DNA from 2 places in the Streptomyces sp. Ag109_O5-10 genome. Region 1 is predicted to be linked to the other one. Evidence: riboswitches for the same ligand, from Rfam matches in the RefSeq annotation. Region 1 holds a riboswitch; the other holds the start of a gene.
What was found. Region 1 has a riboswitch for glycine ahead of gcvP (aminomethyl-transferring glycine dehydrogenase). Riboswitches for the same ligand answer to the same signal wherever they lie in the genome.
Positions count from the first base shown of each region.

Region 2: it holds a riboswitch for glycine, as region 1 does, so the genes downstream of both, gcvT (glycine cleavage system aminomethyltransferase GcvT) here and gcvP (aminomethyl-transferring glycine dehydrogenase) in region 1, are expected to answer to the same signal.

Region 1 is NZ_FNTQ01000001.1:7,852,530-7,867,769, reverse strand. It holds gene BLW82_RS35880 (ABC transporter ATP-binding protein) at 1-260, shown strand, start outside; gene gcvP (aminomethyl-transferring glycine dehydrogenase) at 309-3,194, opposite strand; glycine riboswitch at 3,372-3,465, opposite strand; gene BLW82_RS35870 (PRC-barrel domain-containing protein) at 3,579-3,959, shown strand; gene BLW82_RS35865 (DNA polymerase IV) at 4,181-5,545, opposite strand; gene BLW82_RS35860 (IS30 family transposase) at 5,625-6,806, opposite strand; gene BLW82_RS35855 (MerR family transcriptional regulator) at 7,081-7,725, opposite strand; gene BLW82_RS35850 (bifunctional nuclease family protein) at 8,023-8,496, opposite strand; gene BLW82_RS35845 (transcriptional regulator FtsR) at 8,588-9,325, opposite strand; gene BLW82_RS35840 (FHA domain-containing protein) at 9,367-10,197, opposite strand; gene BLW82_RS35835 (DUF881 domain-containing protein) at 10,388-11,221, opposite strand; gene BLW82_RS35830 (small basic family protein) at 11,227-11,559, opposite strand; gene BLW82_RS35825 (DUF881 domain-containing protein) at 11,556-12,467, opposite strand; gene BLW82_RS35820 (mannose-1-phosphate guanyltransferase) at 12,576-15,071, opposite strand; gene BLW82_RS35815 (cardiolipin synthase ClsA) at 15,197-15,240, opposite strand, start outside.
Region 2 is NZ_FNTQ01000001.1:2,871,444-2,886,683, forward strand. It holds gene BLW82_RS13065 (alpha/beta hydrolase) at 1-101, shown strand, start outside; gene BLW82_RS13070 (trimeric intracellular cation channel family protein) at 10-669, opposite strand; gene BLW82_RS13075 (M1 family metallopeptidase) at 717-2,108, opposite strand; gene BLW82_RS13080 (hypothetical protein) at 2,441-2,962, shown strand; gene BLW82_RS13085 (ABC transporter ATP-binding protein) at 3,056-4,339, opposite strand; gene BLW82_RS13090 (ABC transporter ATP-binding protein) at 4,363-5,460, opposite strand; gene BLW82_RS13095 (ABC transporter permease) at 5,457-6,455, opposite strand; gene BLW82_RS13100 (ABC transporter substrate-binding protein) at 6,567-8,363, opposite strand; gene BLW82_RS13105 (ABC transporter permease) at 8,434-9,441, opposite strand; gene BLW82_RS13110 (enhanced serine sensitivity protein SseB C-terminal domain-containing protein) at 9,817-10,608, opposite strand; gene BLW82_RS13115 (enhanced serine sensitivity protein SseB) at 10,778-11,569, opposite strand; gene BLW82_RS13120 (AAA family ATPase) at 11,821-12,546, opposite strand; glycine riboswitch at 12,730-12,827, shown strand; gene gcvT (glycine cleavage system aminomethyltransferase GcvT) at 12,986-14,113, shown strand; gene gcvH (glycine cleavage system protein GcvH) at 14,232-14,609, shown strand; gene glyA (serine hydroxymethyltransferase) at 14,634-15,240, shown strand, end outside.

The DNA of each region.
Region 1 (15,240 bases):
GAGACGTCTTCGTCGCGTTCCCGCCGAGCGCCGTCACCCTCTTCCGGGACCGCCCCACCGGCGCCAGCGCCCGCAACCTCTGGCGCTGCGAGGTCGCCGGCCTGGAGACCCACGGCGACCAGATCCGCGCCGACCTGACCGGCGGACTCGCCCTCGCCGCCGACCTCACCACGGTCGCGGCGGCCGAACTGGACCTGCACCCGGGCGTCGCGGTCTGGGCGACGGTGAAGGCGACCCAGACGCACGCGTACCCGGCGTGAAAACGGGAGGCCCCGCCGGAGCGGGGCCTCTCGCGTCGTGCCGGTGCGTCAGTCCTCGTACGCGTCCAGCGGCGGGCACGAGCACACCAGGTTCCGGTCGCCGAAGGCCTGGTCGATCCGGCGCACCGGCGGCCAGTACTTGTCGGCGGCGGACACCCCGGCGGGGAAGACGGCCTCCTCGCGGCTGTACTCGTGCTTCCACTCGCCGCCCAGCGCGGCGGCGGTGTGCGGAGCGCCACGCAGCGGGTTGTCGTCGGCGGACCACTCGCCGGCCCCGACCTTGTCGATCTCCGCGCGGATGGCGATCATCGCCTCGCAGAACCGGTCCAGCTCGCCGAGGTCCTCGGACTCGGTCGGCTCGATCATCAGCGTGCCGGCCACCGGGAAGGACATCGTCGGCGCGTGGAAGCCGTAGTCGATGAGCCGCTTGGCGACGTCGTCCACGCTCACCCCGGTCGCCTTGGTCAGCGGCCGCAGGTCGATGATGCACTCGTGCGCGACGAGGCCGCCGGGCCCGGTGTAGAGCACGGGGAAGTGCGGCTCCAGCCGCTTGGCGACGTAGTTGGCGCTGAGCACGGCCACCTGGGTGGCCCGCTTCAGTCCCTCGCCGCCCATGAGCCGGACGTAGGCCCACGAGATCGGCAGGATCCCCGCCGAGCCCCACGGCGCGGCCGAGATCGGCCCGACACCCGTCTCGGGACCGGCGGCCGGCTGCAGCGGGTGGTTCGGCAGGTACGGCGCCAGGTGGGCCCGTACGGCCACCGGACCGACGCCGGGACCGCCGCCGCCGTGCGGGATGCAGAAGGTCTTGTGCAGGTTGAGGTGGGAGACGTCGCCGCCGAAGTGGCCCGGCTTGGCGACCCCGACCAGGGCGTTGAGGTTGGCCCCGTCGACGTACACCTGTCCGCCGGCCTCGTGCACCTGCGCGCAGATGTCGGCGACGTGCTCCTCGAACACCCCGTGCGTGGACGGGTAGGTGATCATCAGCACGGCGAGCTCGTCGCGGTACTGCTCGATCTTCGCCCGCAGGTCGGCGACGTCGATCTCGCCGTCCTCGGCGGTCTTCACGACGACGACCTTCATGCCCGCCATGACGGCACTGGCGGCGTTGGTCCCGTGCGCGGACGAGGGGATCAGGCACACGGTCCGCTGCGCGTCGCCGTTGGCACGGTGGTACGCGCGTACGGCGAGCAGGCCGGCGAACTCGCCCTGCGAGCCGGCGTTGGGCTGCAGCGACACCTTGTCGTACCCGGTGACCTCGGCGAGCCGTTCCTCCAGCTCACGGATGAGGGTCAGGTAGCCCTGCGCCTGCTCGGCGGGCGCGAACGGGTGCAGCTGGCCGAACTCGGGCCAGGTGACCGGTTCCATCTCGGTGGTCGCGTTGAGCTTCATGGTGCACGAGCCCAGCGGGATCATGCCGCGGTCCAGCGCGTAGTCCCGGTCGGCGAGCCTGCGCAGGTAGCGGAGCATCGCGGTCTCGGAGCGGTGCCGCTGGAAGACGGGGTGGGTCAGGTAGCCGTCGGTGCGCAGCAGCGCCTCGGGCAGCGTGTCCTCGGTGGCGGCGTCCAGCGCCTCGACGTCGCCCTCGACGCCGAAGGCCGTCCAGACGGCGCTCAGCTGGGCGCGCGTGGTGGTCTCGTCGCAGGCCATGGAGACGTGGTCGGCGTCGACGAGCCGGAGGTTGACTCCGCCCTGACGGGCGGCGGCGACGATCCCCGCGGCCTTGCCGGGCACGCGCGCGGTGAGGGTGTCGAAGTAGGCGCCGTGCACGATCTCGACACCGCCGGCCGTGAGCCCCGCGGCGAGGATCGTGGCGTAGCGATGCGTCCGCTGGGCGATGGCCCTCAGTCCCTCGGGCCCGTGGTAGACGGCGTACATGCCGGCCATCACGGCGAGCAGCACCTGCGCGGTGCAGATGTTGCTGGTGGCCTTCTCCCGCCGGATGTGCTGCTCGCGGGTCTGCAGCGCCAGCCGGTACGCCTTGTTCCCGTCGGCGTCCACGGAGACGCCCACGAGCCGCCCGGGCAGGCTGCGCGCGAACTTCTCGCGGACCGCCATGTAACCGGCGTGCGGCCCGCCGAAGCCCATCGGCACACCGAACCGCTGGGTGGTGCCGACGGCGATGTCGGCCCCGAGCTCGCCCGGCGAGGTCAGCAGGGTCAGCGCGAGCAGGTCGGCGGCGACGGTGACGAGCGCGCCCGCTTCGTGCGCCTGCTCGACGACGGCCCTGATGTCGCGTACGGCACCGGAGGCGCCGGGGTACTGGACGAGCACCCCGTTGATCTCCCGCCCGGCGAGCTCCGCCGGAATGCCCTCGGCGAGGTCGGCGACCACGACCTCCACGCCCGTGGGCTCGGCCCGGGTCTGTATCACGGCGATGGTCTGCGGCAGCGCGTCCGCGTCGACGACGAAGACGCCCTTCTTGTTCTTGCCCATGCGCAGCGACAGGGCCATCGCCTCGGCTGCGGCCGTGCCCTCGTCGAGCAGCGAGGCACCGGAGGTGGGCAGCCCGGTGAGGTCGGCGACCACGGTCTGGAAGTTCAGCAGCGCTTCCAGGCGGCCCTGGGAGATCTCCGGCTGGTACGGCGTGTAGGCCGTGTACCAGGCGGGGTTCTCCATCACGTTGCGCAGGATGACGGGCGGCGTGAAGGTCCCGTAGTACCCCAGGCCGATCATCGAGTCGAGCACCTGGTTCCGGTCGGCCAGGGACCGCAGCTCGGCCAGCACCTCGGCCTCGGTGCGGGCGCCGGGCAGGTCGAGCCGGTCGGCGTTCTTGATCACGTCCGGCACGGCGGCGGCGGTCAGCTCGTCGAGCGAGCCGTAGCCGACCTGGGCGAGCATCTTGGCCCGGGCCTCGTGGTCGGGGCCGATGTGGCGCTGCTCGAAGGGAATCCCCTGCTCAAGTTCGGAGAGCGGGATGCGCTGGGCGGTCATTGCGGAGGCCTCCTGGTCTGACGCGACCTTCGAGGGGTACCCCGGCACGGGTACCCCGACGGCCTCCCCCTCTGTCATCGGACCTGAGAGCTTCGCCGGTGTGCCCTTGCGGACCACCGGCTTGCACCGTCGGTGAGCGCGGACACCGTCGACGTCCGCCCTGCTTTCCAGAGTGACCTCGTCCGTGCGGTACGTGAGCCTGAGAGATTCCGGGGAGGATTTGCTCCTTCGGCGCCTCCGGTTTCCCGGAGGACTCTCCCGCACGGGGTCAGCAGCCACCGCCAGCGTACCAGCGGGGGCAACACCGGAGCCTTCGAGTGGCCGCCTCCTTCAATGTGCTCTTTTGTAGTGCTTACGGATGAGTTGCGACCAAGTGGAGGGCCCGTGCAGACCGACATCGATCCGCGCAACCTGATCGGCCGCAAGGCGTTCGACCGCAACGGCACGAAGATCGGCACGATCGACGAGGTGTACCTCGACGACGCGACGGGCGTGCCGGAGTGGGCGGCCATACGCACCGGCCTCTTCTCCAGGGACGCCTTCGTCCCCCTGGAGCCCAGCGAACTGGTCGAGGGCACCCTTAAGGTCCCCTTCGACCGCGCCCTGATCAAAGACGCCCCCGACTTCGGCGTGGGCCGCCACCTCTCCCCGGAACAGGAGCTCCAGCTCTACCACCACTACGGCCTGGACACCGCTGCCCCGCCCCCCGCCCACCCGGACCGCGACTTCGGCAAACTGGCGGGAACGGAGGACGCGGGGGCGTGAGGCCGACGGTTGGCTGCGGGTGAGCGGGGGTCGCTCGCGCGGTTCCTCCCCCAGCCATCGGCTGGGGGTACCCCCAGCGCCCCTGGCGGGGCGCTGCCCAGCCGTTTCCTGCACAGCCACTTAGTTGTTCTGCGGGCAGGCGTGCCGCAGAGGCGGCACGGGTGGGCGCAGCGGCACCTGCAAGCGCCGGCAAGCGTCCCGCCCCCGTCCGGCATCCACGGTCACGTACGCACCCCGTCCACCGGGATCCCCGGCACCAGCGGCAACGGCTCCGCCGGCTCCAGCTCGGGGTCGTCGACCCGAAACGTCCGCACTCTCCCGGGCCCCACCGCCCCCGGCGTCTCGAACCGCACCGTGACCCGCCCCAGCCCACTGCCCTGCACCCATCCGTGCCCGTGCTCGGCATGCCGCACGTCGTGCCCGGCGGGCCACCTCCGCTCGGCGACCACCTGCTCCTCGGCGACCGGCTCCGCAGCCTCGTCCTCCGCCGCGAACTCCGCCGCCCCCTCCCCGGCCGCCGCCTGCGCGAACAGGTCCTCCTGCGTGTAGTCGGCCAGCCCCGTCACCCCCACCCCCAGCAGCCGCACACCCCCCGTCGTGTCCACCGAGTCCAGCAGCCGCGCCGCCGCCTCACGCACCACCCCCGGGTCGTCGGTCGGCCCCCTGAGCGTCTCGGACCTGGTGAGCGTCGAGAAGTCGTACCGCCGCACCTTCAGCACGATGGTCCGCCCGGACAGCCCGGCCCCCCGCAGCCGCCGCACGCACCGGTCGGCCAGCCGCTGCACCTCCATCCCCACCCGCAGCCGGTCGTGGATGTCCACGTCGTAGGTGTCCTCGACCGACACCGACTTGGCCTCCCGCTCGGCCACCACGGGCCGCTCGTCGTGCGCGAGCGCCATCGCGTACAGCGCGTGCCCGTGGGCCTTGCCGAGCAGCCGTACCAGTTCGTCCTCCCCCGCCTCGGCGATCTCCTCGACCGTGGTGATCCCGGCCCGCCGCAGGTGGTCCCCCGTCGCCGGCCCCACCCCCGGCAGGGTCCGCACGGTCATCGGCCCCAGCATCGCCCGCTCCGTGCCCGGCTCGATCAGCACCAGCCCGTCGGGCTTGGCCTGCTCGGAGGCGATCTTCGCGAGCATCTTCGAGGCGGCGAGCCCGACGGACCCGGAGAGCCCCGTGACGGCCCGTATGTCGGCGCGCAGCCTCTCCCCCACCAGTCGCGCCGACACGGCGTCCCAGGCCACCTCACCGGCCTCCAGGTCCACGAAGGCCTCGTCCAGGCTGAGCGGCTCCACCAGCGGCGAGAGCCCGCGCAGCAACCCCATCACCTGCTCGCTGACCGACCGGTACAGCCCGAAGCGCGGCACCAGGTACGCGGCGTTCGGCGCCAGCCGCCGTGCCTGGCCCATCGGCATCGCGGAGTGCACCCCGAACACCCGGGCCTCGTAGGACGCGGTGGCCACCACACCGCGCGGTCCGAGCCCGCCCACGACCACGGCCTTCCCGCGCAGGCTCGGCTTGGACGCCTGCTCCACCGAGGCGAAGAAGGCATCCATGTCGAGATGCAGGATCGTGGGCGCGTTTCTCACATCTCCGATGCTGCACCACGCCACTGACAATGCCCCGGCACGGTGGCGGATTCTCGGGATCCCCGCAACACCTGATGGCTTATGCGGCCATCAGTAGATCACGCAGACGCTCGGCTGGGGTTCTCCAGCCGAGCGTCTTGCGTGGCCGACCGTTGAGCTGCTGGGCGACGTGTTCAAGGTCTGCGGGACTGTGCGCGGACAGGTCGGTGCCCTTGGGGAAGTACTGCCGAAGCAGGCCGTTCGTGTTCTCATTCGAGCCGCGCTGCCAGGGCGAGTGGGGGTCGCAGAAGTAGACCGGCACGCCGGTGGCCACGGTGAACTGCTTGTGCGCGGCCATTTCGCAGCCCTGATCCCAGGTCAGCGAACCGCGCAAGTGCTCGGGCAGGGCCTGGATCAGCGGCACCAGCACATCGCGGACTTCCCCGGCCGTGTGTCCGCCGGGCAGATGTCCGAGCATGACGTAGCGGGTGGAGCGCTCGACCAGGGTCACTATCGCGCTCTCGCTGCGTGGGCCGACGATCAGATCGCCTTCCCAATGACCGGGAATCGCTCGGTCCTCAACCTCCGGCGGCCGCTCGGAGATCATCACCATCTCGTCGAAGAAGCGGCGAGTGCGCTGCTCCGGGCTGCGGTGAGGCTTGCGGCGGGTGCGCCCGGTGCGCAGCGCGACCGCGACCTGGCGGCGCAGGCCGCCTCGGGCCTGGACGTAGATGGCCTGGTAGATCGTCTCCGGACTCACCCGCATACTCTCGTCGTCGGGGAACTCGATGGCCGCAGTGTGACTGATCTGCTCCGGTGACCAGCGTTCGCGCAGCCTGTCCTCAACGTATCGACGCAGCGGACCGTCTGCGGCGAGCTTGGATGCCTTGGGCCGGGCGCGGCTCTCGGCCCATGCCCGCTGGGCCCTGTGCGGCCGGTAGACGCCGTCGACCGCCCGGGTGTCGATCTCCCGCTTGACCGTGGACGCCGGCCGCCCCAGAGCCCGCCCTATCGCCCTCAACGAGTGGCCGGCCCGGTGCATGTCAGCGATCGTCTCCCGCTCGGTCACGGTCAGAAACCGGGGGTGCAGCTGCGCGTCGACCGCTGCGAGAAGCGGCGGCTTGATGATGGTCACACCGGTCTTATAGACGATCAAGCGTCCGTCAGGACGCAGCCGGGAGTGGCCGATCTGGCGGATGCCCTGGTCCCAGTCCTCGGCGGTGCGCTCGTGGACGCCGACCTGCGCGGCGGCATCCCGGCGCCGAACTCCAGCCGCACGCAGCCGCTCGTACTCCGCCCGGCCTTGATGGCCAGACCTGCCGGGCTTCCCACGACCGCGGACACCGGCCTTACGGGCCCACCCGAACGCCGTGTTGCGGTTCACCCCGACTGCCCGAGCCGCCAGGGTAACGCTGCCGCCCTCCCGGTCCAGCGCCTCGAAGAACCTCGCCTTCAACACCTCGAAATCCACGATCCCCGCAGCTCCCTGAACTCCAGGGTGTTGCGGGGATCAGTAGAACTTGCCGGTCCCCGGCCGGGGCATTGTCAGCGGGCCTTCAGACCGCCCGGTTGCGCCGCCGGGCCAGTTCGTCCGCGGGGTTGTGGCCGACGAGCGTCTCACCGGTGTCGACGCGCTCGCCGTGCAACTGGGAGAGCGCGTTCTCCACGTCCCGCCACACCACGCCGACCGCGATCCCGAAGATGCCCTGACCGCCCTGGAGCAGGGCGTGCACCTCGTCCGGCGAGGTGCACTCGTAGACCGTGGCACCGTCGCTCATCAGGGTCATGCGCTCCAGGTCGCGGAAACCGCGTTCTCTCAGGTGCTGGACGGCGGTGCGGATGTTCTGGAGGGAGACCCCGGTGTCCAGGAACCGCTTGACGATCTTCAGGACGACGACGTCCCGAAAGCTGTACAGACGCTGGGTGCCCGACCCGTAGGCGGGCCGCACGCTGGGCTCGACCAGGCCGGTGCGGGCCCAGTAGTCGAGCTGCCGGTAGGTGATGCCGGCCGCCGCGCAGGCCGTGGGCCCGCGGTAGCCGATCTCCTCGGTGGCCATGGACGCCGCCCCTCCGCCGCTCGGCACTGCGGTCGGCCGCTGCGGGGCATGACCGGCAATGCTGCTGTGAAGCGGGGACGGACCGCTCTCCCCGAAACCGCGTCCGGGGGCACCCCCAGCCAAACCGTCGCCGCTGCTTCTCACGCCGACCTCCGTCCTTGACCTGCCTTCTCGACGGTAGGCAGTCACCAGGGGTGCGTCAACGATCGCCACACTCGGCACGCCGAGTGATAATCACCCTAGGAGTGGTTTCCCGTGCCCCACCGCGGGGAAAGGCTAGCCGAATGCTCTGTCGGGAGGCCGTAGGACGCTCTCAATGGCCGCTGGCAATTGCCCACGAGTTTCGGCTGTGAGCTGCCCCGAACCGGCTCGTCAGGGGCCTTCTGACACGGAACCGGCCCGTCACCGACCTCCCGGTGGGTGACGGGCCGCTCTGGTCCCTCACTGGCTGCTGGTGCCGAAGTCCTCGGGTGAGATCTGGTCGAGGAACTCGCGGAACTTCTCCACCTCGTCCTCCTGCTCGTCCGGGATCGCGATGCCCGCGTCGTCCAGCACCGTGTCGCTGCCGTAGATCGGCGTTCCGGTGCGCAGCGCAAGCGCTATGGCGTCGGACGGCCTGGCGCTCACCTCGACCCCACTGGCGAAGACCAGCTCCGCGTAGAAGACGCCCTCACGCAGATCCGTGATGCGTACTTCGGTGAGCTCCTGGCCGACGGCCTCCAGCACGTCCTTGAACAGGTCGTGCGTCAGCGGCCTGGCGGGCGCCATGCCCTGCTGGGCGAATGCGATCGCCGTCGCCTCCCCCGGCCCGATCCAGATGGGGAGGTAACGGTCGCCTCCCACTTCGCGCAGGAGCACGATCGGTTGGTTGGAGGGCATTTCCACCCGGACACCTACGACATCGAGCTCGTTCACACAGCAACCCTAGGCCGTGCCCGGGACGTTTGGGTAGTCGGGCCCGGAACGCGCGCCCGATCCGGCCTCCGCCCGGGTCCTGTCGTGGTGCTCACGGCAGCCGCACCCCCAGCGCCGTCTGCATCAGCGCGGCATGCAGCTTCACGGTGAGCGCCGCCAGCTCCTTCGTACGGGCCTCGGCATGGGCCCTGGTCTGCGGATTGCGGTGGCGCTTGAGCGGCGCCACCACCTGGTCCACCAGGCCGGCCTCCCGGTCGGCGGCGGCCTTCATCGCCCGCAGATGGCGCGGCTCGATCCCGAACCGCCCCAGCTCGGCCACGAGCGAGGCCACGGTGACCGTCTCGGCGTCGTACACGCCGTCCTCCAGCGGAGCGATCAGTCCGTACGACTCCCACTCCGCGAGGCGCGTCTCGTCGATGTCGGCGGCCGCTAGCAGCTCGTCCCGGCCGATCCGCGCCACCGTCGGCGCCTCGGGAGCCATCGGCACGGCCTCGCCGTCCCGCTGCCGCCCCAGAACGGGCGGCTGTACCGCCTCGCCGCGCTCCATGGCCTCCAGGTACTCCCGGATGACCTTGAGCGGCAGATAGTGGTCCCGCTGCATCCGCAGGACGTGTCCCAGACGCTCCACGTCCCCGGCGCTGAACTTCCGGTACCCGGAAGGGGTACGGCGCGGCTCGATGAGCCCCTCCGACTCCAGGAAGCGGATCTTGGAGATGGTGACTTCGGGGAACTCGTCGCGCAGCACGTTCAGCACCGTGCCGATGCTCATCAGCCCGGATTCCGTGGCGGCGGTGCCGTGACCGGAACCGCCGCTCGGTGTGTGCAGCATGGACCTTCTTCCCTGGGGTCCCCCAGGCGAGCTCCGGAGGGTCAGATGCCCTGCCGGCTCGCGTAGAAGACCAGCCGGTACTTGCCGATCTGGACCTCGTCACCGTTCGACAGCGCGACCTGGTCGATGCGCTCCCGGTTGACGTACGTGCCGTTGAGGCTGCCGACGTCGGCCACCGTGAACGAGCCGTCCGGCTGCCGCCGGAACTCCACGTGCCGGCGCGAGACCGTCACGTCGTCCAGGAAGATGTCGCTCTGCGGGTGGCGGCCGGCCGTGGTCAGGTCGCTGTCCAGCAGGAACCGGCTGCCCGAGTTCGGGCCCCGGCGCACGACCAGCAGCGCGGAGCCGAGCGGCAGCGCGTCGACCGCCGCCTGCGCCTCGGGAGAGAGCGACGGCATCTGGGTCTGACCGGTGACCTCGGCGTCGTAGGCCTCCAGGCCGGAGATCGAGATCGTCGACGTCGTCTCCGACGCACGCTCGGGGACGGCGCCCGCACGCAACGGGGCTCCGCAGTTGGAACAGAAGCGGGCGTTCTCCGCGTTGCGGTTACCGCACCTCGTACAAACCAGGGCCGACATGGACGGATCCTCCTGCCGCGGCTGCCCCGCCGGGGCGTTGGACGCGTACGGGCCGGAGGTGAACCCTCCACCCGTACCTGAGGTTGACGGTTGCCCGAAACCTATGTCGCCGGACCTGGACGGGTCAACTGACGGCGCGCCCTGACCTCCCGAAATGTCACCCCCCGGACCAGCCACCTGGTCCCGGAACAGCGGGCGCTGGCCCTCCGCGTCGGGCTGTGCCCGATGGCGCGCGGTCGCGTTGTCGCTACCCTCTCGCGCGCTCTTGCCGAACAACTTCGCAAACAACTTCACGGGCGATTCCCCTTGACCGAAACAGACCCGCCCGTGGGGCAGGACGAACCCTGACTGAATAGACCGGCCGACCCGGACAACCACACAACGTCCGTATCCACCAGACAGTTTCCACCACGCACCGGTTTCCCGGTGCGCCGACCCCCCGCATCCTCATGCCCTCGCCGGATGTCCCCCATGCACCGCCGGTTCACTGCGAGGACGACCGAGCGTAGTCAGGCTGCTTCGCCGGTCGCAAGGCATCCACGACGATCTTGGCGGATCGCTCGACGGTCACAGTCGCCTGCTCCTTCTCCAGGGTCTGCACCACGCCTCCGGGGATGTTCAGAGCCGGTTCGAGGTCCTGCGGCTTGCCGATCACCTTGAAAACGTAGGGCTGGGTGATCTTGTTCCCGTCGACGCTCACGCTCTTCCCGGAGTCGGTGAGATAGGTGCCCGCGACGACCCGGACCCCGTCGACCTGGATCGCCTCCGCACCGGCCGCGCGCAGTTCCTGGATCGCATCGAGCAGCATGTCCGCCTGTACCGTCCCCTTCGGGTCGTCGACCGTCATCGTGATGCCAGGACCCTGCGCCGCCACGGTGCCCGCGAGAATACCGAGTTGCCGCTCCTTCTCGGCCGTCTGCCTGCGGGCCTCCGCCGCCTGGTCGGAGCTGCTCTGCAACTCCTGACGCTGCTTTTCGAGTCCTGTCTTCTCGTCCTCAAGACGCTGAGTACGGTCGTCCAGTTCATCGAGGATGCGGACAAGATCTTCCTGACGGGCCCCGCGCAGCGCGCTGTCACTGTCGCTGTTCGACGCCACCTGCACGGCGAGCCCGAACCCGAGCCCGAACAACAGCACGGCGACGATCAGTTGGGCCCTGCTCACGCGTGGCGGCCACAGCCCCTGGAACAGCCTCTCCCGGCCGGTCACCTTGGCCTCCGGCGCCGGCGCGGCGGACTCGGCCTCCGGCACCGCGGGCGAAACCTCGGCCGGGAGTTCTCTGCGCAGCCGGTGCTCCGGCTCCTTCTCGTGCTCACCCATGCCGCTCACGCCCGGAACACGTGCCGTCGGATCGCCGCGGCGTTGGAGAAGATGCGGATACCGAGGACCACCACGACCCCCGTGGACAGCTGCGAGCCCACTCCCAGCTTGTCGCCGAGGAAGACGATCAGCGCGGCCACCACCACGTTGGACAGGAACGACACCACGAAGACCTTGTCGTCGAAGATCCCGTCCAGCATGGCCCGCAGACCGCCGAAGACGGCGTCGAGCGCCGCGACGACGGCGATCGGCAGATACGGCTCGACGACCGCCGGAACCTCAGGCCGGACCAACAGTCCGGCCACGACGCCCACGACGAGGCCAAGTACGGCGATCACGATGTGCCCTTCTCCGTCTTCTCGGTGTACGGCTGTGCTGTACGTACGATCACGCTGGGCGCGGCGGGCAACCGGACGTCACTCTCCGTGGAGATGGTCGCCCGGATGTCGAAGTTCTCCTCCAGGGCATGCAGGTACAGCCCGTCGGGGCTGTCCTGGAACCTGGAGCCGAGCTTCTCCCCGTCCCCCACCGCCAGCACCGTGTACGGCGGTACCAGCGGCCTGTTGTCGACAAGTATCGCGTCCCCCGCGGCCCTGATCGCGGACAGGGCCGTCAGCCGCTGCCCGTTGATCGAGACCGCCTCGGCGCCGGAGGCCCACAGCCCGTTCACGACGCGCTGCAGGTCATGGTCCCGCACCCGGCCGGTGTCGGAGAACCCGGAGGTCTCCCTCGGATTGTCGACGCCGCCGCCCGAGGAGGCCTCCTTGGCGTCGTTCACCACCAGCTTCACGCCGGGGCCGTGCACCGCCGTGGCGCCCGACAGGACGTCCACCAGGTCCGCCTGCCCGCTGCCGCCGCTCTCCTTCAGCGCGTCACGCTGGCGGGCGCTGACGTCGTCCCGGAGCTTGTCGACACCTGTCTCCAGCTTGTCGGCGGCCGCCGTCTCCCGGTCGACCCTGTCGATGAGCTCCTGACGCTCCTTGGCCACCACGGGCGCCGTCACACGCGCCTGCGCCGCTCCCACGGTCACCACCAGGGCCGCCAGCACCAGACCGCCGGCGAGGCCCAGCCTCGCCCGGAGGGTCTTCGGCATGCCGCCGCCCTCCCCACGGGCGCGCTTCCGGGCGGCCGCCTCGGCGTACCCGTCGTCGAGGCTGTGGTCCATGACGTTGGTGATCAACGACATGGAGGCGTCCGGGCGCGACGGCCGGGCGGCGCTGCTCCGAACGGGGGGTTGCTGCGGCATGCCGCACATCGTCGCACGTTGCGGCGGGTACCTCCGAACGGCCCCACCGGCGTGCCGGACCGGCCCCCGTGGGGACACCTGTCCGGCACGCACGCGTGCAGCGGTTTTTTACCGTCCGGCGCTGTCCACCGTCGCCGACCACTCGTCCAACAGAGCCTGCGCGGACGCGTCGTCGGGCCCCTCGGCCCACAGATGGGTGACCGCCTCCGCCGGGTCGGGCAGCACCATCACCCAGCGCCCGTCGGGCTCCACGACCCGCACCCCGTCGGTCGTGTCCACGAACCGGTCTCCGGCCGCCTCCACGACACGCCGCATGACCAGCCCCTTGACAGCCCACGGGGTGGCCAGGTCCCGCTTGAGGACGTGCGCCTTCGGGATCCGGGCGTCGATCTGGCTGAGCGTGAGCTGCGTCCGCGCCACCAGACCGATCAGGCGTACGAACGCGGCCGTACCGTCGTAGACGCTGCTGAACTCGGGGACGATGAACCCGCCCTTGCCGTCACCGCCGAAGATGGTGCCTTCCTCGCGCCCCACGCGCGTGAGGTCGTCAGGAGAGGTGGTCGTCCACTCGACCTGGGTGCCGTGGTACGCCGCCACCTGCTCGGCGATCCTGGTCGTGGTCACCGGAAGCGCCACCCGGCCGCTGCGCCGCTCGGCGGCGACCAGGTCGAGCATCACCAGGAGCGCACGGTCGTCCTCGATGATGCGGCCCTTCTCGTCCACCAGGGACAGCCGCTCACCCACCGGGTCGAACCGCACACCGAACGCGGCGCCGGACGACGCCACGATCTCACCGAGCCGTACCAGCCCGGCCCGCCGCTGGTCGGCGGTCTCCGTGGGCCGCGCCTCGTTCAGACCGGGGTTGATGGTCAGCGAGTCCACACCGAGCTTGCCGAGCAGGCTCGGCAGCACGAGTCCGGCGCTGCCGTTGGAGGCGTCCACGACGACCTTGAGGCCCGACTCGGCGACCCCGGTCGTGTCGACGTTCCGCAGCAGCGACCCGGTGTAGGAGTCGAAGACGCTCGCCGGGAAGTAGAGGTCGCCGATCTCCCCGGGGAACGCGCGCCGGTACTCCTGCCGAGCGAAGATGCGGTCCAGCTTGCGCTGGCTGGCCTGGGAGAGGTCGGCGCCCTGCCCGTCGAAGAACATGATGTCGACGGAGTCCGGCACCCCGGGCGAGGTCCGGATCATGATCCCGCCGGCACTTCCCCGCCCCGTCTGCTGCCGGGCCACGGGCAACGGCACGTTCTCCAGGTCGCGTACGTCGATGGCACTCGCCTGGAGCGCGGAGATCACCGCCCGCTTGAGCGCACGGGCACCACGGGAGTGGTCACGGGCCGTCGTGACGGTGGACCCCTTCTTCAGGGTGGTCGCGTACGCGCCGGCCAGCCGTACGGCCAGTTCCGGGGTGATCTCGACGTTCAGGATCCCGGAGACGCCCCGGGCGCCGAACAGGTGGGCCTGTCCCCGGGACTCCCAGATCACCGACGTGTTGACGAAGGCGCCGGCCTCGATGGTCTTGAAGGGATAGACCCGGACATTGCCCTGAACGATCGATTCTTCACCGATCAGGCACTCGTCACCGATGACCGCGCCGTCCTCGATCCGCGCGGCCCGCATGATGTCGGTGTTCTTGCCGACGACACAGCCCCGCAGATTGCTGTGCTGCCCGACGTACACGTTGTCGTGGACGACGGCCCGGTGCAGGAAGGCGCCGCTTTTCACGACGACGTTGGATCCGACGACGGTGTGTTCCCGGAGTTCCGCGCCGGCCTCCACCTTGGCGTAGTCACCGATGTACAACGGCCCGCGCAGATCGGCGTCCGCGTGTACCTCGGCACCCTCGGCGACCCATACGCCCGGAGATATCTCGAAGCCGTCGATGTCGACGTCGACCTTGCCCTCCAGGACGTCGGCCTGCGCCTTCACGTACGACTCGTGGGTGCCGACGTCCTCCCAGTAGCCCTCGGCGACATAGCCGTAGATGGGCTTGCCTTCCTTCATCAGCTGGGGGAAGACGTCACCGGACCAGTCGACGGGAACGTCGGCCTCGACGTAGTCGAATACCTCGGGCTCCATGACATAGATGCCCGTGTTCACCGTGTCGGAGAAGACCTGGCCCCAGGTCGGCTTCTCGAGGAAGCGCTCGACCTTGCCCTCTTCGTCGACGATGGTGATACCGAATTCCAGCGGATTGGGCACACGCGTCAGGCAGACCGTGACGAGCGCTCCCTTTGCCTTGTGGAAGTTGATCAGTTCGGTGAGGTCGAAGTCGGTCAGCGCATCGCCGGAGATGACGAGGAAGGCATCGTCCTTCAACGCCTCTTCGGCGTTCTTGACGCTTCCGGCTGTACCGAGTGGCTTCTCCTCGTTGGCATAAGTGAGCTCCATACCGAGCTCCTCGCCGTCCCCGAAGTAGTTCTTGACCAGCGATGCCAGGAACTGCACAGTGACGACGGTCTCGGTGAGCCCATGCCTTTTGAGCAGCCGCAGCACGTGCTCCATGATCGGCCGGTTGACGACCGGAAGGAGTGGCTTGGGCATGCTGGAGGTCATGGGGCGAAGGCGTGTGCCTTCACCACCGGCCATCACGACGGCCTTCATGTCGGAAGCGTCCTCCTCTAAGAGATGACGGTCTAGCCGACTTCACCCGTCAGATTGTCCCGCACTTTTCCGCCGCGGGCCATCGAAGCCAAGCGAGGGCCACTGGGGCCGGACAATCGCCGAGCTCAATCGGCTGTGGCGTCCGCGCGAACCAGGCGGCGGACTTGCA
Region 2 (15,240 bases), 5.0 Mb from region 1:
GGGCCGGGGCTACTCCTCCCGAACCGTCGAACGCCGGTTCCACGCACGCGGCGCTCGCCAGTGGTAGCGCATCGCGAGCAGGCGCAGTACGAAAGCGGTGACGACCGCGAGCCCGCTGGTGAACGGGGACAGCGCGTCGTAGTGGATGCACAGCACCACCGTCGTCGCCCCGACGATCGCCGGGACCGCGTACAGGTCGCGGTCCCAGCGCAGCAGCGAGGGAACCTCGTTGGCGAGCACGTCCCGGAGCACGCCACCGCCGACCGCGGTGGCGAGCCCCAGGGCGGCGGAGGCGGTGAGGTTGAGGCCGTAGGAGTAGGCCTTCGTGGTGCCGCTGACCGCGAACAGGCCGAGGCCGGCCGCGTCGAAGACCAGGACCGACGACTGGATCCGCTCGACGTGCGGATGCAGGAAGAACACCACCAGGGCGGCGATCAGCGGGGTGATGAAGTACCCGAGGTCCGTGAAGGCGGCCGGGGGGACGGCCCCGATGATCACGTCCCGGAAGATCCCTCCGCCCAGCGCGGTGACCTCGGCCATCACCGCGATGCCGAAGACGTCGAAGTTCTTGCGGACGGCCAGCAGCGCGCCGGAGATGGCGAACACGAAGATGCCGATGACGTCGAGCGTGTGCTGGACGGAGGGAGAGAAGAGTTGCTGGAGCTGCACCCTGACATTGTGACCTGTCAGGGTGCATGAACCTTACAAACCCAGGCCTACAGGGCAGGTTTCCCTGCGGTGAAGAGCCAGGTCTGGAAGAGGTCGTCCAGTTGCTGCCCGCTGACCTTCTCCGCGAGGCGGATGAAGTCGGCGGTGTCGGCGTTGCCGTAGCGGTGCAGCTTCGTCCAGGCCGGGAGCAGCTTGAAGAAGGCGGTGTCGCCGATGCGCTCGCGCAGCATCTGGAGGGTCATCGCGCCGCGCTGGTAGACGGCCGAGGCGAACATGGTGTCGCGCTGCGGGTCGGCGACGGTGATCTGCCAGAAGGGGTTGTCGGCGGCCCGGGAGTTGTAGCCGGCGAGGAACGAGTCGTGGGCGGACCTGGTGCCCTGGTGCTCCGCCCACAGCCACTGGGCGTAGGTGGCGAAGCCCTCGTTGAGCCAGATGTCCTTCCACTGCGCCACGCTCACCGAGTCGCCGAACCACTGGTGGGCCAGCTCGTGCACGATCGTCGTCTCACTGCGCACCGCCGAGTAGGCCGGCTTGCTCTGCACCTCCAGCGAGAACCCGGCCTCGGGCATGTCGTCGACGATGGCCCCGGTCTCCTCGAAGGGGTACGGCCCGAAGAGCTGCGACCAGTAGTCGGTGGCGGCGGCCGTGACGGCGTACACGTCGACGCTGTTGCTGTTCGCGAGGACCGGGTCGATGGCGACGTAGATCGGGATGCCCGAGGGGGTCTTCCCGGTCCGCACGTCGAACTTCCCGATGGTGGCGGTGGCGAGGTAGGTCGCCATCGGTTTCGACTCGCGCCAGTGCGTGTACGTCGAGCCGCCCTTGTCGTACGTCGAGACCAGCCGGCCGTTGGAGACACCGGTCAGGCCCTGGGGCGCCTTGATGCGGATGTCGTAGGTGGCCTTGTCGGAGGGGTGGTCGCTGGACGGGAACCAGGTGGAGGCCGCGTTGGGCTCGCAGGCGACGAAGACGCCGTCGGTGGTCTTCATCCAGCCGTAGTCGGAGCCGAAGACGATGGGGCCGTTGAGGGGCTCGGGTATCCCGCTGTAGGTGACGGAGACCGTGAAGTCGCGGCCCTTGCGGAGCGGGTCCCGCGGGGTGACGGTGATCTCGTCGCCGGTCCGCGTGAACCGGGCCCGCCTGCCGTCCACTTCGACCTTCGTGACCTCCAGCTTCTGCAGGTCGAGGTCGAAGGCGGAGAGGTTCTGGGTGGCACGGGCGGTGAGCGTGGTACGGCCGTCGAGACGGCCGGTGTCCGGGGCGTAGGCCACGTCCAGGTCGTAGTGCCGTGCGTCGAAACCACCGTTGCCGAGCTGCGGGAAGTAGGGGTCACCGATGCCGTCGGCGCCCGGGGTGGGGGCGGGGGCGGCGGCGACGACAAGGAAAGAGGCCGCCGCGATCGCGAGGGCCCCTAAACGTGCCGAACGGGAGAAGGCCATGGGTCGTCCCTTCGGTGCATGGTCCGATTCGGTCGGATACGCCGAACCCTCTCCCCTCCCGTTCGGTCATGTACACGACTTTGCCAACTTGTCATGCATCACTTGCTGGTTGACTCCTGTCGGCTCCCACGAGCCCGGAAATCGGCACAGCGAAGCATCAAGGGACTTGAGCAGAAATTTGCCAGAGATTACATGGCGTAAAACGGCAACCTCAATTCTTGCTCAATCCCGCCGGAACTCAATTGACCGACCTCCGTCAACTTCATACGCTCGCTCGTGCTTGACGGTTTACGCCACAGCGAGAACCGGGCAACTCAACTGGGGGATTTTCCATGCGCAAGAGAGCGATGCTGGCCGCGTTCGTCATGGCCGGAACGGTGCCCGTCGTCGCGGGGGCGGCGCCGGCGTCGGCGACCGTCGTCACACCGAAGTCGTGCCCGACCACCTACGGGGTGCTCATCAAGTCGCACACGGCGTACCGGCTCCCCGCGAAGGGCGCCTACTACAAGGACGGCCCGGGCGGGACCATCACAGCCTCGGTGACCAAGGCCACCACCATCTCGTACAGCCTCTCCACCTCGCTGGAGGTCAGCGCGAGCTACCTCTTCGCCTCGGCCAAGGCCTCCGTGAGCGGCAGCATCACCAAGTCCGTGGCGGTCACGACCGGCCACTCGTACTCGCACAACATCAACGCCCACAAGTACGGCAACCTGCAGTACGGCTCGAACGGCTACAAGGTCGCCTGGGAGTCCAACCGCACCAACCCGAACTGCAGCACGACGGTGCTCGCGTCGGGCACCGCCAAGCTCCCGGCGACCTCGGTCGGCTGGCACTACTGGGAGACGAAGTCCTGACCTGAAAAGGGACTGCCCGGAAAAGACCGCCACATACGAAATTCCCCGGCTGCCCGAAAGGGCTGCCGGGGAATTCGCATGGAATGATTCCGACTACTTCTCGCCGGTGTTCTCCGAATTTCCGGACTCGGCAGCGGGCTCCGGTTCCGCGGACTCCCCCGCTTCGGCCTCTGCCTCTGCCTCGGCCTCGGCCTCTGCTTCGGCCTCCGCTTCGGCTGTCCCCGCGACCTCCGCCGCAACCGCCGCCGACGTCTCCGCCGACTCCGCGAGGACCTCGTCGGCGACCAGTTCGGCCGCTTCCTTGGCCACGGCCAGCAGCACGGTGTCCTGCGGGGCCTGGTCCTCGAAGTTCTCCGGGTGGTGGCAGGCGACCTGCTGTCCGGGCTTCAGCTGCACCAGCTTCGGCTCGGTGGTCCTGCAGATCTCCGTCGCCTTCCAGCACCGGGTGTGGAACCGGCAGCCGCTGGGCGGGGAGATCGGCGAGGGCACGTCGCCCTTGAGCAGGATGCGCTCGCTCTTGGCGTCCTTCCGCCTCGGGTCCGGGATCGGCACCGCCGACATCAGCGCCTTGGTGTACGGGTGCATCGGCGCCTTGTACAGGGAGTCCCGGTCGGCGAGTTCGACGATCTTGCCGAGGTACATCACCGCGATGCGGTCCGAGACGTGCCGGACCACCGAGAGGTCGTGGGCGATGATCACGTAGGTGAGGCCCAGTTCCTCCTGGAGGTCGTCCATGAGGTTCACGACCTGCGCCTGGATCGACACGTCGAGCGCGGAGACCGGCTCGTCGGCCACCACCAGCTTCGGCTTCAGCGCGAGCGCGCGGGCGATGCCGATGCGCTGGCGCTGGCCGCCGGAGAACTCGTGCGGATAGCGGTTGTAGTGCTCGGGGTTGAGGCCGACCACCGACAGCAGCCGCTGCACCTCCTTCTTGATCCCGCCCTCCGGCGTCACACCCTGGAGCTTGAAGGGCGCCCCGATGATCGTGCCGATGGTGTGGCGCGGGTTGAGCGAGGAGTACGGGTCCTGGAAGATCATCTGCACGTCGCGGCGCAGCGGGCGCATGCCGCCGACGCCCAGGTGCGTGATGTCCCGGCCCTCGAACTCGACCTTGCCGCCGGTCGGCTCCAGCAGCCGGGTGATCAGCCGGCCCATCGTCGACTTGCCGCAGCCGGACTCGCCCACGACGCCGAGGGTTTCACCTGCCTTGACCTCGAAGTCGAGCCCGTCCACCGCGTGCACGGCGCCGACCTGCCGCTGGAGCAGGCCCTTCTTGATCGGGAAGTGCTTCTGGAGGCCGGTCACCTTGAGCAGGGTCTCGCCCTGGGCGACGCCCCGGGTAGAGACGGCACCGTCGCTCTGCGCAGGAATGGTCACTGCCGCGTCCTTGGGGTTCTCGCTCACAGCTTCGGCGCAATCTCTTCGGTCCAGATCCGCTCCCGCTGCTCCTGCGTCATGTGGCAGGCGGCCCAGTGCCGGCCGCCGACCTCGGTCAGCTCCGGACGGACCGTGCGGGTGACGTTGTCCTTGGGGACGTCCGCGTACGGGCAGCGCGGGTTGAAGGCACAGCCGGACGGGATGTTGATCAGTGAGGGCGGGGAACCCTTCACCGGGATCAGGCGCTCCTGCTGCTCACGGTCGAGGCGCGGCATCGAACCCAGCAGACCCCAGGTGTAGGGGTGCCGGGGTTCGTAGAACACCTTCTCGGCCGGGCCGCGCTCGACACAGCGGCCGCCGTACATCACCAGGATGTCGTCCGCGAGTTCGGCGACGACGCCCAGGTCGTGGGTGATGACGATGACCGCGGAGCCGAACTCCTTCTGCAGGTCCCGGATGAGGTCGAGGATCTGCGCCTGGACGGTCACGTCCAGGGCGGTCGTCGGCTCGTCCGCGATGAGCAGTTCAGGGTTGTTGACCAGCGACATCGCGATCATCGCGCGCTGGCGCATACCGCCGGAGAACTCGTGCGGGTAGCTGTCCACCCGCTTGTCCGGCTGGGGGATGCCCACCCGGTCGAGCATCTCGACCGCGCGCCGCTTGGCGGTCTTCTTGTCGACGTTGTGGTGGATGCGATAGGCCTCCACGATCTGCTGGCCGATCGTGTAGTACGGGTGCAGCGCGGACAGCGGGTCCTGGAAGATCATCGACATCTGCCGGCCGCGGAGCTTGCGCACCTCGTCGGGCGGGCTGCTCAGCAGCTCGGTGCCGTCCAGCCAGATCTCGCCGGATATCTGCGCCTTGCGCTTGCCGTACTGCCCGGCGGTGTGCAGGCCCATGATGCCGAGCGAGGTCACCGACTTGCCGGAACCCGACTCGCCCACGATGCCGAGGGTCTTGCCCTTCTCCAGCTGGAAGGACAGGCCGTCGACGGACTTGACCAGGCCGTCGTCGGTCGGGAAGTGCACCTTCAGGTCGCGCACTTCCAGGAAGGCCGTCGGCGCGGGCGAGGCGCTCGTGGGCTCGCCCACGGCCGCACCGCTCTTGCTCAGTTCCGTCATGAGAGCCTCACTCGGGGGTCGATCACGGCGTACAGGATGTCCACCACGAGGTTGGCGATCAGCACCGCGAGAGAAGTGATCAGGGTGACGCCCAGGATGATGGGCAGGTCCTGGTTCTTGATGGCGGTCAGCACCGCCTGGCCGAGGCCCGGCAGGCTGAACGTCGTCTCGGTCAGGATGGCGCCGCCGATGAGAGCGCCGAGGTCCATGCCGAGCATGGTCAGGATCGGCGTCATCGTGGAGCGCATCGCGTGCTTGCCGATGACGACCTGTTCCTTGAGGCCCTTCGCGCGTGCCGTGCGGATGTAGTCCTCGCCGAGGATCTCCAGCATGGTGGCGCGAGTGATACGGGCGTACATGGCGGCGTAGAGGAAGGCGAGGGTGATCCAGGGCAGGATCATGCCGCCGAGCCAGCCGGAGAAGCTCTGGGCCAGCGGCACGTACTGACCGTTGATCCAGTTCAGTCCGTAACTGAAGACCGCCAGCGAGAGCAGACCGGTGAAGTAGATGGGAAGGGACACACCGCCGAGCGCGACCACCATGGCCGTGCGGTCCCAGATGCTGCCCCGCTTGAGCGCGGAGAGCACACCCGCCGCGACACCGAAGACCAGCCACAGCACGGCGGCACCGAGCGCGAGACCCAGGGTCACCGGGAAGCGGTCGGTCAGCACCGGCCAGACGGCCTGCTCGCTGCGGAAGGAGTAGCCGAAGCACGGCGCGGCGCAGTGGGTGACGTCACCGCCGGCCGCGTAGGTGCGGCCCACGAAGATGCCCTTGAAGAAGTGCCAGACCTGCACGAAGATCGGGTCGCCGAGACCCAGCTTCTCCCGCACCGCCGCGACGGCGTGAGGGTCGGCCTGCTTGCCCACGAAGCTCGTGGCGATGTCCACGCCCGCCCACTTGGGGACGAGGAAGAAGATGCAGAAGACCACCAGGATGATGACCACCAGCATCACTGCGGCGGCGAACAGCCGCCTGATGAGGTAAGCGAGCACAGCTAACGGCCCGCCGCGGGACCGCGGGCCACCGGAGGTCTTCCGGTGGCCCACGGTCCCGCCGCGCCGGCCTTCACCTGCCTTTCGTGCCGTGCGGCGGGTGTGCCGGGATTACTTCGTGGACTTCAGACCGATGTTGACGAAGTCGTAGTAGCCGCTGTACGCGTTCGTCGTGTACACGTTGGCGATACGCGAGGAGCGCCAGTTCAGGAGTCGCTCGAAGGTGAAGGGCAGGTAGTACGCGCCCTCGGTGACCTTGTGGTTGATCTCCGTGGCGATCTGCGTCTTCTTCGCCTCGTCCTGCTGGGCGTTGTACTGGTTGAACAGCCCGTCGATCGTCTTGTCCTTGATCAGGCCGAAGTTGTTGTTACCGCTCTGCAGGATGTAGCTGCTGTCCCACAGCGGGGCTCCGAAGCCCTGGACGGTCGGGAAGTCCGCGCCCCAGCCCATGATGATGATGCCGAGCTTCTTCTTCGCGACGTTCGAGGGAGAGCCGATGATGCCGGAGCTCTGCGCACCGTCGTACTGGTAGATGTCGGCCTGGATGCCGACCTTCTTCAGCGCCGCCTGCAGGGACGTGGCCGTGGCCACCTCCTGCTGCTTGTTGTTGCGGACCGCGATGGTGGTCTTGAAGCCGTTCGGCTGACCGCAGGCCTTCAGCGCCTTCTTGGCCAGGTCGTCGTTGCCGGTCTTGTTGGCACCGGAGATCCCGTACGGGTCGTACTTCTGGCCCTCGCCACCGGCGATGGCGGGCGGGAGCATGTTGGTACCGATGTCACCACCGGCGATCGGGCCACCGCGCGCGGTCTGCAGCGACACGTGGTCGGCCGCGTAGATGACCGCCTTGCGGCAATCGATGTTGTCGAACGGCTTGACGCTCTGCGGGAAGACCGCGTAGCGGATGAAGCCGGAGATCGGGTTGTCCAGGTTGCCCTTGTGCTGCTTCAGGGCGATGGTGCGGCCCTGCGGACCCAGACCCGTCTGGCTGGCGTCGATGTCGTAGTCGCCGTTGATCAGACGCTGGTCCATGTCGGACTGGTTCGAGGAGATGGTCAGCGAGATCTTGTCCGGGTACGCCTTGCGCACCGGGTCGGACGACGCCTTCCAGCTGGTGTTGCGCACCAGCACCAGCTTCTTGCCCGGGCTGTACGACTCGAACTTGTACGGGCCGGAGGAGAAGGGGTGCAGCGTGTACTTCGCCTTGGTGTCCTTGTCCTGGCGGACCGGGGACGCCGTGACCATGGCGAGGACCTGCTTGAAGTCCGCGTTCGCCTTGGGCAGGTGGAAGACGATCGTCTTGGCGTCGGGCGTGGAGATCGCCTTCAGGCCCAGGTGGTCCTTCGAGGTGTCCTTGTAGGGACCCTTGTAGGTGTTGTTGGGGTCGAGCATCTGCTGGAGGTAGATCGGACCGCCGGACAGCACGTCCTGCGCCCAGACCCGCTCGATGCCGTACTTGATGTCCTGGGAGGTGATGGCCTTGCCGTCCTCCCAGGTGATCCCGTCACGCAGGTGGAAGGTGTAGGTCTTGCCGTCGGCCGAGACCTGTCCCATGTCGGTGGCCAGGTCGGGCGTGAGCTCGGCGCCCGCGGCACCCGGCTCGGTCTTGAAGGTGAGCAGCTGACGGCTGTAGTACCGCGAGAAGTCCCACATGAAGCCGTAGTAACCGCGCGTGGTGTCCCAGAAGTCGGCGTCCTGGGCGGAGACGAACTTGAGCTCGCCGCCCTTCTTGACCAGCGAGGCCTGGGCGACCTTGTTGTTCGCCGCGTCGAAGCCGGCGGCGCCGTTCTTCGAACCGCCGTCGTCGCTGCTGTTTCCGCCGCCGCACGCTGCCAAGGCCAGCATGCCGGCGACCGCGGCAGCAGCGGCCAACGCCTGCTTACGCCGCCCTGAGGTGCGTTGGGTAGTCACGATCTCGGATCCTCCGGATTAGATGAGAGACCCCGTGTAGATGGCACGGGACGCTTGGGGGTAAGGCGGTTCAGCGGGAGCCCTTGGGGTCCAGCGCGTCCCGCACGCCGTCGCCGAAGAGGTTGAAGGCCAGAACGGTGATGAAGATCGCCACGCCGGGGACGACCATGTACATGGGGTCCGAGTCGTAGTAGTCGATCGCGGTGGAGAGCATCTGCCCCCAGGAGGACGTGGGCGGCTTGACGCCCACACCCAGGAAGCTGAGTGCCGCCTCGGTGAGGATGTTGGTGGGGATCATCATCGTCGTGTAGACGATGATCGGCGCGACCAGGTTGGGCAGCAGTTCCTTGAACAGGATGTAGAAGCGCCCGGCACCCAGCGATCGGGCGGCCTCGACGTACTCGCGCTCACGCATCGAGAGGGTCTGTCCGCGCACCACGCGTCCGATGTACGGCCAGCCGAAGAACCCGATGACCAGGATCATCACGAAGACGCGCACGCTGGAACCGCTCAACCCCAGCATGTCGTTCGGCATCACGGAGACCAGCGCGATGATGAAGAGCAGCTGCGGGAAGGCCAGCAGACCGTCCATGACGCGGCTGATCGCCGAGTCGACCCAGCCGCCGAAGAAGCCGGCCAGGATGCCGAGGACGGTGCCGAGGACGACGGCGACGATCGCGGACAGGAAGCCCACGAGGAGCGAGATCTGGGCGCCGTAGAGGATCCGCGCGAAGATGTCGCGGCCGTTGACGGGCTCGACGCCCAGCAGGTGGTCGCCGCTGATGCCGCCCAACGACCCCTTGGGGGTGCCGAACAGAGGGTCGATCAGGCTCTCGTGGAAGGTGTCCGGGTCCTGCCCGACCAGATTGGCGATCACTGGGGCGAGAACGGCGACCAGGATGAGGAGGAGCACAACAACGCCGCCCGTGAGGGCGAGTTTGTCGCGCTTGAGGCGCTCCCAGGCGATCCGGCCCAGGGAACGCCCCTGCACGGCCTCGTCACCGGCGTTGGCAGCCGCCGCTTCTTCGGCCGCACTCGGGACCGCCTCCGCGGTCGGCTCGTGCAATGGTGCCGTCATCTGGCAGGGACCCCTCTCAACCGGCGGTGGCCGGCTTGCACTTGCCGCTGGTAGCGGCATGATCGTTCTCTGCTGGGCAGGGTTGAACACCCCATGAAGCGCGAGTCTTCAACGCTGTGGCGACTGGTTGCCAGAGTTGGCGGTGAATGGATGCGCAACCGTGATACGAGCATGTAGTTTCGTTATCCGAACGCCGGGTAACGCCCGCCGGACACGGACATACCCTGACGAGACAGCGCATGAGCTGATGTATGTCCGCGGACTACGCGCGCAGACCGGCTTCGACCCCCGCCTCAGCCGCCGCGGTTCTCCCTGCGGTACGCGACGCCGACGGGCCGGCCGTCGAACCCCGCCTGCGGGAGGGATACAGCACGGTCAGTAGACGCCGGGCGCGGGCGGATACCCGTAGCCCGCCGCCGGGGCCGGTGCCGCGTGGGCCTCGCGGTCGTAGAACGGCCGTGCCGCCGCCCGCATCCACATCACGACCGGGTCGTACTCGTCGGTCATCGCGACCGTCGACACCGGCAGTCCGTCCGGCACCGCGCCGATCGACTGCTGCATCATCCCCCGCACCGAGTCCACGGCCGACGGCGAGGTGTCGTACACGTCCAGGCCGATCGCGAGGTACGGCGCCCCGAGGGCCGGCTGTACCCAGGCGCGGCGCAGCGAGCGGACCGCGGGGGTGCGGTGGGCGTTCTGCGTGAGCAGGGCGTAGAACTGCGGGACCTCGATGGCCGGTTCGGTGAGCCGGAGCGGGCCGGCCGGCTGGCGGTCCAGGCCGGTGGCGATGCGGCGCAGGTCCAGCCAGGGGATGCCGACGCCGCCGCCCGGGGCGTGCGGGTTGAGCCAGAGGCCGAAGTGGTCGGGGTAGAGCGTGCGGGCCACGTCGACGCCGTCGACCACCTCGTACGAGCGGTTCCAGCCGCTCGCGGAGAGTTCCTGGGCCGAGGTCACGCAGGGGGCGTAGCCGTGGCCCTCGACCTCCATGTTCCCGTACTGGGCGTCGGGGGAGCCGGCCTGGCCGTGCCAGAGCAGCATCCAGATCTGGCCGGAGGACGGCGTGGCGAGGGCGCGGAGGAGTGCCTCGTAGGCGTCGTAACGCCCGGGGGTTACCTGGCGCAGCATGTGCTCGACCTGTCCGGCCGCCGCGGTGCCGCTGGCGCTCACGTGTTACCGCCCCTTCATCTGGTGCCCCGCGTCTGGAGGGCGCCCCGCCGTTGGAGACAGCTTATGCGCCCAGGGGGCGGGGGCCGATTGTCCGTCGGCGGGTGCGGGTTTCGTCGTGGCGGAGCGCGCGGTTCCCCGCGCCCCCGAGTCGGCTGCCCCCAGGGCGCTCCTAGTGACCGTACTGATAGAAGGGGCGCACGTTCTCCCGCATCCAGTGGCCCACGGGGTCGTCCGCCACGTCGAGCAGGACCAGGTTCACCGGCCACTTCACCGGGACCCGGCCCAGCGCCTTGCCCAGGGCCTCCAGCGGCAGCGCGCGCAAGTCGCCCTCCCACTGGGAGAGTTCGATGCCCACGAACATCACCGGGTCGGCCGTCTCGATCGCGGCCAGGCAGCGGCGGGCCGTGGTGACCACGCCGATCGCCGCGAACTCCGCCGACGCCGCGGCCAGGAAGTCCATCGGGTCGTCCTGCCAGTCCGGTTCGAAGAGGCGGACCCGGCCGCCGGAGGCGGGGCCGTCCAGTTCGGTGCGGCCGGCCCGGCAGAGCTGGGCGACCGCCTCCGGGGGCAGCGGGAGACCGACCACTCCCCCGGGGTTGACGGCGATGCCGACCTGCGGGGGCAGGCCGCGGGCGAACTCGACCGCCGGGGCGATCGTGTACGACAGGTGGGAGCCGGCCACCTGCCGGAACTGCTCCTCGGAGCTGAAGACCGGCACGTACACCTGGCCCTCGATCTGCATGGTGGGCAGGTCCAGCGGGCCGCTGTGCGGGCCGCCGCCCTCGGGCAGCGGGATCCACAGGAAGCTCCGCCCCAGTACCTCGATGAGCCGGCCCGCCGCCGCGGGCACGCCGAGGGAGGCCGACAGGACCTCCTCCAGTTCGTTGCCGGGCCACCCGCCGTGCGGGTGGGGGTGCGCCTGTGCCGGGAAGTCCGCGGGAATGTCCGCCGGGAAGTCCATCTGCCTACCGCCTGCTGGAAACCGCTGCTGAGGCTGGAAAGGCTAGCGGGTGACACCGACAAAGCCACCCCACCAGCCGGTTCGGGCCGCGGAGGCGGTCCCGGCGCGCCACGGCCCTCACCGCGCACCACGGCCCTCACCGCGCACCACGGCCCTCACCGCGCACCACGGCCCTCACCGCGCACCACGGCCGTCACCGCGCGCCACGGCCCTCACCGCGCGCCACGGCCGTCCCGGGCGCACCATGGCCCTCACCGCGCGCCACGGCCGTCCCGGCGCGCCGCAACCGGTCCGTCGCGGCCGTCTCGGTGCTCGAAGCCGATCCGGTGCAGTACGTCCGCCGCGGCCCGGTCGAGGAGGACCGCCGAGCCGACGCCCTCGGGAAGCCTCCCCTTCTCCGCCGCGCGCAGCAGCCGGCCGGCCGCCCTGCGGTGGCGCAGGAAGGCGTACCGGGAGACGCCCCGGCCGCGCTCGCGCTGGCCGTCCAGTGCCGTGCCCGGCGTGACGTCGAGGAGCAGCAGGTGCAGGGTGCCGCCGCGGCGGCGGGCCTCCCGGGCCAGCCAGTCGCGCACCCAGGCCTGGGTTCCGCAGTCGTGCACGACCACGCCCTCGCCGGTGCCGAGGGCCCGGCGCAGCCCCGCGTAGTGGGCGAGGCGGACCAGCGGGCGGTAGAGGGCGTACGGCAGGAGCCGGGCCAGGCGGGCGTCCCAGCGGTCGCGGGTGTCCTGGGAGTCGACGCGGATGCCCTGCACGGTGCGGTGCATCAGGGTGGACTTGCCGCTGCCGGGCAGCCCGGTGACCACGACCAGGTCCCGGGGGCCGAAGAGCAGGCCGTGCGGGCTGTGCCCGGCCCGGCCGCGCAGGTCGCGGACGACCGGCGCGGGGCGTTCGTCGCACCGCTCGCGGGCCGGGGCCGTCGGCTGCCGGGGCAGGGCGATGCCCGTCGTCGCGTACGCCGTGGTCCTTGTCACCGTGATCGTCCTCCCTGGGGGCTCAGGAAAGGTTTTCCCCACTGAACGTAAAGAGAAGGTAATGCACGGTGTCTCGCGGTTCCGTTCGCGTCCTGCCACAGACGCGTCACAGTGCTCCGGGACGGGTCCGGCCTGCCACGGACCCGGGGGGCGTGCAATGATGTCCGCGCCAACTGCATACCGGCCGCTTGAATCCGCGCGGGAGAGTCCCCAGCCGTCTTCGCTGGGGCGCCGAAGGAGCAAGTCCCTCCCTTGAATCTCTCAGGCCCCGTTACCGCGCGGGCGAGGCACATCTGAAAAGCGGGCCGCTGTGTCAGTGGCTCCACCCAAGGTGCAAGCCGTGACCATTTCGGTGGTCAGGGCGAACCTCTCAGGTTCCGATGACAGATGGGGAGGACAGCCCTCGCCTGTCATGCCCTTGGGACCTCCGGGAGACGACCGACCGATGAGCAGTACCGATTCCGCCGCACCCCGCCGTACCGCGCTCGATGCCCTGCACCGCTCGCTCGGCGCGACCATGACCGACTTCGCCGGCTGGGACATGCCCCTGCGCTACGGCTCCGAGCGCGACGAGCACGTCGCCGTACGGACCAGGGCCGGGCTCTTCGACCTGTCCCACATGGGCGAGATCACCGTGACCGGCCCGCAGGCCGCCGCCCTGCTGAACCACGCCCTGGTCGGGAACATCGCCTCCGTCGGCACGGGCCGGGCCCGCTACACCATGATCTGCCGCGCCGACGGCGGCATCCTGGACGACCTGATCGTCTACCGGCTGGCCGAGACCGAGTACCTGGTCGTCGCCAACGCCTCCAACGCCCAGGTCGTCCTCGACGCGCTCGTGGAGCGCTCCGCGGGGTTCGACGCCGAGGTCCGCGACGACCGGGACGCGTACGCGCTGATCGCGGTCCAGGGCCCGGAGTCCCCGGGCATCCTCGCCTCCCTCACCGACGCCGACCTGGACGGGCTGAAGTACTACGCCGGGCTGCCCGGCACCGTCGCCGGCGTCCCGGCGCTGATCGCGCGCACCGGCTACACCGGCGAGGACGGCTTCGAGCTGTTCGTGAAGCCGGAGCACGCGGTGGAGCTGTGGCAGGCGCTGACCAAGGCGGGTGCCCCCGTGGGCCTGGTGCCGTGCGGGCTGTCCTGCCGGGACACGCTGCGCCTCGAGGCGGGCATGCCGCTGTACGGGCACGAGCTCACCACCTCGCTCACCCCCTTCGACGCCGGGCTCGGCCGGGTGGTGAAGTTCGAGAAGGAGGGCGACTTCGTGGGGCGTGCCGCGCTCGCCGAGGCCGCCGCCCGCGCCGAGCAGAACCCGCCGCGGGTGCTCGTCGGCCTGGTCGCCGAGGGCCGCCGGGTGCCGCGCGCCGGGTACCCGGTGGTGGCCGGCGGCGAGGTGATCGGCGAGGTCACCTCGGGTGCCCCCTCCCCCACCCTGGGCAGGCCGATCGCCATGGCGTACGTCGACGCGGCGCACTCGGCGCCGGGCACGGCGGGCGTCGGGGTCGACATCCGGGGCAGTCACGAGCCGTACGAGGTCGTGGCACTGCCCTTCTACAAGCGCCAGAAGTAGCCCACAGCCCACCGGGCAGCCCACTGGGCGTGACCCGGCACACATCGCCGCTGGTCACGCACGTTCCCAGCAGTCCCCTCTTCACCAGCACTCCCCCGCGTACAGGAGAATTCAGGCCATGAGCAACCCCCAGCAGCTGCGTTACAGCAAGGAGCACGAGTGGCTGACGGCCGCCGAGGACGGCGTGGCGACGGTCGGCATCACGGAGCACGCGGCCAACGCGCTCGGTGACGTCGTCTTCGTCCAGCTCCCGGCGGTCGGCGACACGGTGACCGCGGGCGAGTCCTGCGGCGAGCTGGAGTCGACCAAGTCGGTGTCCGACCTGTACGCGCCGGTGACCGGTGAGATCACCGCGGTCAACGAGGACGTCGTCGACGACCCGTCCCTGGTGAACTCGGCCCCCTTCGAGGGCGGCTGGCTGTTCAAGGTGCGCGTCACGGACGAGCCGGACGACCTGCTCTCCGCCGACGAGTACACCGCCTTCATCGCCGGCTGAGGAGTCGTGGAACGGATGTCTGAGTTGTCGCTTCTGAACACGCCCCTGCACGAGCTCGACCCCGAGGTGGCCGCCGCGGTCGACGCGGAGCTGGCTCGCCAGCAGTCCACCCTGGAGATGATCGCCTCGGAGAACTTCGCTCCGCTCGCGGTCATGGAGGCGCAGGGCTCGGTCCTCACCAACAAGTACGCCGAGGGCTACCCGGGCCGCCGCTACTACGGCGGCTGCGAGCACGTCGACGTCACCGAGCAGATCGCCATCGACCGGGTGAAGGAGCTGTTCGGCGCCGAGTACGCCAACGTGCAGCCGCACTCCGGTGCCTCCGCCAACCAGGCGGCCCTGTTCGCGCTGGCCCAGCCCGGCGACACCATCCTGGGCTTGGACCTCGCCCACGGCGGCCACCTGACCCACGGCATGCGGCTGAACTTCTCCGGCAAGCAGTTCAACGTGGTGGCCTACCACGTCGACGACGCCGGCCTGGTCGACATGGCCGAGGTGGAGCGGCTCGCCAAGGAGCACCGCCCGAAGGTGATCATCGCGGGCTGGTCGGCGTACCCGCGGCAGCTGGACTTCGCGGAGTTCCGCCGGATCGCGGACGAGGTCGAGGCGTACCTGTGGGTCGACATGGCCC